Regions from separate parts of the Bacillus sp. JJ1562 genome, predicted to be linked through region 2. Evidence: predicted binding sites of a transcription regulator. Region 2 holds the regulator's gene; the other holds the start of a gene.
The links. Region 2 encodes Rex, which represses fermentation and respiration genes when NADH is low (regulators of the CRP and FNR family bind a similar motif). Its sites were predicted from a motif close to TTGTGAAATATTTCACAA; they were not measured.
Positions count from the first base shown of each region.

Region 1: V7097_RS04925 (cytochrome C oxidase subunit II) is a predicted target of Rex. The motif match lies at 1,902-1,919, and genes of this name have one in related genera.

Region 1 covers NZ_JBALOQ010000007.1:21,294-24,714, forward strand. The annotation lists gene V7097_RS04920 (cbb3-type cytochrome c oxidase subunit I) at 1-1,302, opposite strand, end outside; gene V7097_RS04925 (cytochrome C oxidase subunit II) at 1,317-1,841, opposite strand; gene V7097_RS04930 (Crp/Fnr family transcriptional regulator) at 2,176-2,880, shown strand; gene V7097_RS04935 (TIGR04053 family radical SAM/SPASM domain-containing protein) at 3,055-3,421, opposite strand, start outside.
Region 2 covers NZ_JBALOQ010000051.1:30,987-34,407, forward strand. The annotation lists gene V7097_RS22885 (CPBP family intramembrane glutamic endopeptidase) at 1-280, shown strand, start outside; gene V7097_RS22890 (YdiK family protein) at 284-493, shown strand; gene tatC (twin-arginine translocase subunit TatC) at 536-1,291, opposite strand; gene V7097_RS22900 (twin-arginine translocase TatA/TatE family subunit) at 1,308-1,499, opposite strand; gene V7097_RS22905 (redox-sensing transcriptional repressor Rex) at 1,534-2,175, opposite strand; gene moaC (cyclic pyranopterin monophosphate synthase MoaC) at 2,178-2,669, opposite strand; gene V7097_RS22915 (ABC-F family ATP-binding cassette domain-containing protein) at 2,804-3,421, shown strand, end outside.

The DNA.
Region 1 (3,421 bases), on a different contig from region 2:
TCCGACTTTTCCAGAGAAAAGGAACGACCCACATAATCCAATGAAGAACATTGTGTAAACCCAAAAACTAATCGTATCAAGAGAGGTTTCTTTTCCATTCACTTTTGCTAAGTAATACATAAATCCAAAAAGCATAGCTGTTGCACCTAATCCCATATACATGTGGAAATGCCCTGGTACCCATTTTGTGTTATGCATCACATGGTTTACAACAATCGTTGCATCAACAATTGCCGGTACGACACCAATTACCCATCCAAACATGGATAGAAACATAAATGATGAGGCAATGTCCCACTTAATACCTGAACGATACACAATCATTAGCGCGCCATAAGCTGTGACAACTAATACTGGTAATCCATTTGCATATGAAAGCACTTGTCCAATAATTATCATCCATTTTGGCATTGCAAAGTCCATTAACAAATGGTGAGAATAAATCGTAATCGTAAATAGTGTTGAAAAGTTCCATGCAATCAGGAATGGGCGATTAGCTTTCCATGGACGATTAGTATAGGCTGCTAATATCTCATAAACTGCAATAACCCCCATGTAAATAATAGAGTTCGCAAAGATGTGACCAAAAGCATATGTTAGATTTTTTGCAAGCATTGGATCAATTGTGATCGATGGAATAAATAGATTTATAAGGTTCATAATTAGTATTGTTGCTCCCGCAATTAATGCAGTGGTGTTTACAATTGCAACCATTGTACTAGCCACTACAGTCGCTGGAGGACCATAGCCTTTTTCCTTTCCAAATACAATTGACCACCCTAAACCTCCGCCTAAGCTTCCATATTGTTTAATAATCGCTCTAGCAACATCTAAATTTAGTAATAAAAATCCTACACCAAGTATAAGCATACCGCCTAAATAAAGCACTGCTCCCCCTACTGCCCATCCACCAGCGGAGATAGTTGGTAGTGGATAAAGAAAAGTCCAAGCTCCCGCAAAGTCAAAAACAAAGATACCTACCAACACCATTACGACTCCGATGATGAAGGTGATGAAATTAGTAATCAGAATCGTTTTGCTTAATTGAACATATTTACTGAGGAAGTACCACATTACAGCAGCTGCAGCTAATGCAGCGGCGCCAATCATGCCTGTTCCGTGGACCGTCATTATCTCATAAAAAAATCCAGGGTCTACATCAATCATTTTTCCTTGTGCAAGAAGCATCAAGACTCCAAATACCATCATTGATAGAATAATAAGGCCACCTGTTAGTAGATACATAGCAATTGTTCTGTTTCGGAAAGTTTTTGTCCCTCCAATTGCAATATTAGTAGACATTGTTAACCCCCTCCTTAATTTGTTACGACAATTTCACCAATCATGAGATGGTGAGCAAGTCCACAGTATTCCATACATAAAATTTGATACGTACCAGGCTCCGAGAATGTGTAGAAAACAGTGTTCGTATAATCTGGCATTGCCTGGGTTTGTGCTAATAAATTCATATCTTTGTCATAAATACCAAAGCCATGGTTAACATCTGAGCTTGTGATATCGAATTCGATTGGAACGCCTACTTTGAATTCAGTTTGGCTCATATTCCAGCCAAATTGAACAGCTTCTACATCGACAATAACTGGATTTTCTTCCTGTCCGTAAACTGGTCTTTCAAATGGAAGATCTTGAAGTGTAAAATACGTTGCAGTTCCAAATACAACAAGTAAAACAATGAAATAAATAGTTCTAAAGCGGTACCATTTTTTCTGAATTGCCTCATACTCTTTTCTTTTATTAGTCTTTAGTACGATGGTAATAAAAATAACTGTAATTAAGGTCATTAAAATAATAGAAAGATACCAAGCGGCTGTTTGGTACAAAAGAACCCCCTCCTAAATTCTCTATTCAGGAAAATTCTCACATATTGTGCATCCTTAAATCTGTTAAGTTTGTCACAAAATGGGCTGAAAATGAAAAAAGACACATTCTTGTCAAGAATGCATCTTTTTTCGTTTTTTATTTAATTAAATAGGTTGATGCGGGCATTTTCTCAATTGTTAAAAATTGTTCATAATTGGGGATAATCCTTATATTACAGAGCTTCAGCTAGCATTATGACAATATGTGTGATTTATTATACACCTCATGAGTAACTAACATTATATTATTTTCTTAAAATCAAGTATAGCATTCCTGCTTAGGAAGGTGGTACCTATGAGTCAATTGACATTACAAAAATCAATCATTTCAAATGAATTAACAGAGCTTTTGAAATCAGCTAATCACGTCATGCAAATGGAAAAAGGAACCTATTTATTCCGGGAAGGTATGAAGGCATCTGAGCTGTACCTCATTCTTTCCGGCCGTGTAAGGGTGAGCAAAGGAACTTCTGATGGCAGTGAATTATCCCTTCGAATTTGTAGCCAAAATGAAATCGTTGGGGAGCTGACATTATTCACCGATCAGCCAAAGTATTTATTTGATTGTCTAATTTTAGAGGATTGCGAAATTGCTGTGATTCAAAAGGACGATTTAGAGAGAAAACTCTTTGAAAATACGAGCTTAGCATTTGAATTTATGAAATGGATGAGTGACCATTTTCGAAAAACACAAACAAAATTTAGAGATCTTGTTTTATTAGGTAAAAAAGGAGCTTTGTATTCAACCATGGTTCGAATGACCAATAGTTATGGTGTTCAAACAGATAATGGCATCCTTATAGACTTGCATTTAACAAATCAAGAGCTTGCTAATTTTTGTGCAACTACAAGAGAAAGTGTAAATCGGATGCTGCATGAATTGCGTGCTAAGGGGATAATCTCCGTTTACAAAGGCTATATTACGATTCACGACTTAGCATATATTAAAATGGAAATACAATGTGAGGATTGTCCAGCAAAGTATTGTAGTATTGAATAATACAGGCACATTACAAAGACCCACGGGAAACCCCATGGGTCTTAAATTTGTCTAGTTCCAGGCGCCATCGGCTCGAGGTCACAAGCCAATCGCTTCTGAAGGCAAAAAGCGCCTTCTGTCAGCGCTTTTCTTGTGCTTGTCGCCGATAAGCAGGCGCCTTGCACTTTTCTACTGTTATTTAAGTGTTTTTTCTTTTTTACGAAGGGCTTCTGGGATATATATACAGAATGGTTCACTCTCCATGTAATCTCCTGTCATCGCATATGCACGAGAACGTGATCCACCACATACATGTCGGAATTCACATACTCCACATTTTCCTTTATATTTGTCCGGATTACGCAAATCCTTGAATATTGGTGATTCACGATAAATTTCAGCTAATGGAGTCTCACGTACATTTCCTGCTTTAACAGGTAGCAACCCACTTGGATACACATCTCCAATATGAGAAATAAAGACAAATCCGTTACCATCGTTTACACCTTGTGGTGCCCTTCCTAGTCCATCAATTTGACCAGTTTTCCCCTTCATAAGTGCA
Region 2 (3,421 bases):
ATCATTATATAAAAAATTTAACTTTTTCATCTCGGGCTTAATTAGTTCGTTAATTTTTGCTGTTGTGCATATGGATTTCACTCATATCCTTATTTATACCGCAATGGGCTTTACCTTTGCATTCCTCTATGTACAAACAAAGCGAATTATCGTACCGATTTTTGCGCATGTTGCGATGAATACTTTTGTTGTAGTGATGCAGACGGTTTTTGCAGATGATATAGAAAGGATTATGAAGCAAGCCGAGAAGCTACAACAGTCATTTATTGGGGGCTTTTAATTTATGCGAAGAACTTCACCTTTTGCAATGGGCATCATTTACGTATTAATGGGAACTTTATTTACTTATATCGCGATCAGTAGTGCAACGGAGACAATCTGGAACTTTTCCACCATTCTTCTAGCACTTGTCGCAACCTTCGACTTTGGTGTGGCAATCCGAATGTTTGCCCTACACTTTAAAATAAAAAAAGTCACAAACGCAAAAAAATAACCTCTGAACGGAGGTTATTTTTTCTATTCTCTGCACTTTTCTTTATTCCATCGAATTCGAATTTGCTGCCATCATTTCCGCTTTAAGCACCTTCCTGTAGGCACTTCTTGATACGAGAATACTGATTTCATATAATCCGAATAACGGCACGGTGACCATTAAATGAGAGATTATCTCAGGAGGTGTGATTAAACCTCCAATTACTAGAAGCACAAAATATGCATATTTTCGTATTTTCGATAAGAACATCGGTGTGACGATTCCGAGTCTTGTTAGGAACATTACAACAACCGGCAGCTGAAATAAAAAGCCAAACGGTAAAGTCAGCTGCAACAAGAATTGAAAATACTCATTAATCCCGATTACCTGATTAATATCAAGGCGATCCGCTAACCGCGTCATAAAATTCACAACAAATGGGAATAAAATAAAATAGGAAAACGACACCCCTACTAAAAACAATCCTACTGAAAGCGGAATATAACTTAGAGTTACCTTTCTTTCCTTCTCATACAAGCCTGGACTAATGAATGCCCAAAGCTGGTACAGTAAAAAAGGAGAAGAAATAACAAGTGCAATAATAAAGGCAAATTGCATGTAAATTTTAATTGGATCTGTCATACGGAAAGCATTCATTGTCAGCTCTTTGGCTTCCTTGGCATTTTGCAAATAAAGAATTAGCGGTTCGGCAAGAAAAAAGCTTCCTAATGCAACAATGAAGAAGAAAACGACTATATAAATCAGTCGTTTTCGTAACTCACCAATATGATCATAGACGGACATTTCTCTTTCGTTCATATGACCCATCCTATCGTTACTTCACATCATTAGTTTCGTTCTTTTTAACATCATCATCGTCATCATCTGCTAAGCCTTTTGTTGCGTTTTTGAATTCACGCAATGTATTACCTGCAGCTTTTCCTAATTGAGGTAACTTCTTAGGTCCAAAGATTAATAATGCAGCAAATACAATCAATAGGATACTACCAAATCCAAGATTTCCCACTGTGTGCACCTCCCAATAATTTTAAAATGTATTTCTATTCTTCAATTGAATAATGCTTTAAAAAGTAAACTAGTGCTTGTAATTCAACAGCCAGATCAATATGATGGACTCGAATATGTTCAGGCACATTGATTCTAGCTGGTGTAAAATTAAGGATACCTTTGATTCCTTTATTCACAAGGCGATCAGTAATCGACTGTGCTGCGCCAACCGGCACTGTTAAAATAGCAACCGTGACATCATCAGGCAATTCTTTTTCAAGATCATCTAAATGGCACACCTTTACTCCACCTATACTACTTCCTACTTTATTATAATCCACATCAAACGCAAGCTCAATTTTTGTATTATTATTTTTTGAAAAATTATAATGTAAAAATGCAGTACCTAAGTTACCAACACCGATTAACGTAACCTTCGTCAACTCATCCTGATCAAGGGTCTTACTAAAAAAGGATAATAAATAATTGACATTATATCCATACCCTTTTTTTCCTAATGCACCAAAATAGGAAAAATCGCGCCTAATCGTGGCTGAATCAACCTTTACTGCATCACTCAGTTCTGCAGATGATACCCTCTGCTTTCCCGAGGCATGCAAGTTTTTCAAAAACCGATAATAAAGTGGCAGCCTTTTGGCAGTTGCTTGTGGTATTTTTGATTGTTCAAGATTCATGTCTATTCCCCCGCTACTTGCCTTTTAAAATCTCCGTTCTTTCCACCTGTTTTTTCGGCTAAATAGGTTGGCCCAATCACCATGCCTTTATCAACCGCTTTACACATATCATATACAGTTAGCGCACAAACAGATGCAGCCGTAAGGGCTTCCATCTCGACACCGGTACTACCCTTTGTTTTAACCGATACGGTAATATGCAAAATATATTCATCTTGGGTCGTCCAACTAAAACGAATATCGACGCCCTTCAATGCCAACGGATGGCACATCGGGATTAGCTCTGATGTCTTTTTAGCTGCCATAATACCTGCAACCTGAGAAACAGCAAGAACATCCCCCTTGCTAACTTCATTATTTATTATTTGCTCATAAATCAATTTATTCACATTAATACTCGATTTTGCAATCGCTGTACGAACAGTATCAGATTTCTCTGTAATATCGACCATTTTCGCTCGACCCTGCTCATTAAAATGGGTAAATGATGTCATATATCGAACCCTCCCATAAACTATACACTATTTTACCACATCTGTCTTTTAAACATCTGTGAACATTATCATTGCAGTTGCTCTATTTAGATAATATAAGATACACTGTTGTTAGAAACAAGAGGTGAGAAACAATGATTTTACTACAAGTAAATCAGCTCAAAAAGTATTTTGCTGCTGATCTTATTTTATCGAATATAAAACTAGAAGTACAAACGCGTGACCGAATTGCCATAGTTGGCCGAAATGGTGCCGGAAAATCAACCCTATTAAAAATTATTGCAGGTCAGATGTCCCATGATGGCGGTGAAATCATTAAGCCAAAAAGCGTCACAATCGATTACCTCGCACAGGACACGGGACTTGAATCAAATCTTACCATTTGGCAAGAAATGCTGACCGTCTTCGCACCATTACAAAAGCTTGAAAAAGACTTAAGAAACCTTGAAGTAAAAATGGGAGACCCTTCTGTTTTTGAAAATACCGCTGATTATCAAAAACTGCTCGAAGAATACGACCAGCTTCAGGTCGATTTTAAGGAAAAAGGTGGCTATCAATATGAAGCCGATATTCGCTCCCTTCTACATGGCTTTAATTTTACAGAAGAATTCTACGAAACCAAAATATCTAGCCTAAGCGGTGGTCAAAAGACACGCCTTGCCCTTTGTAAACTATTACTAACAAAGCCTGATTTATTGATTCTGGACGAGCCGACAAACCACCTCGATATTAGCACGCTTACTTGGCTTGAA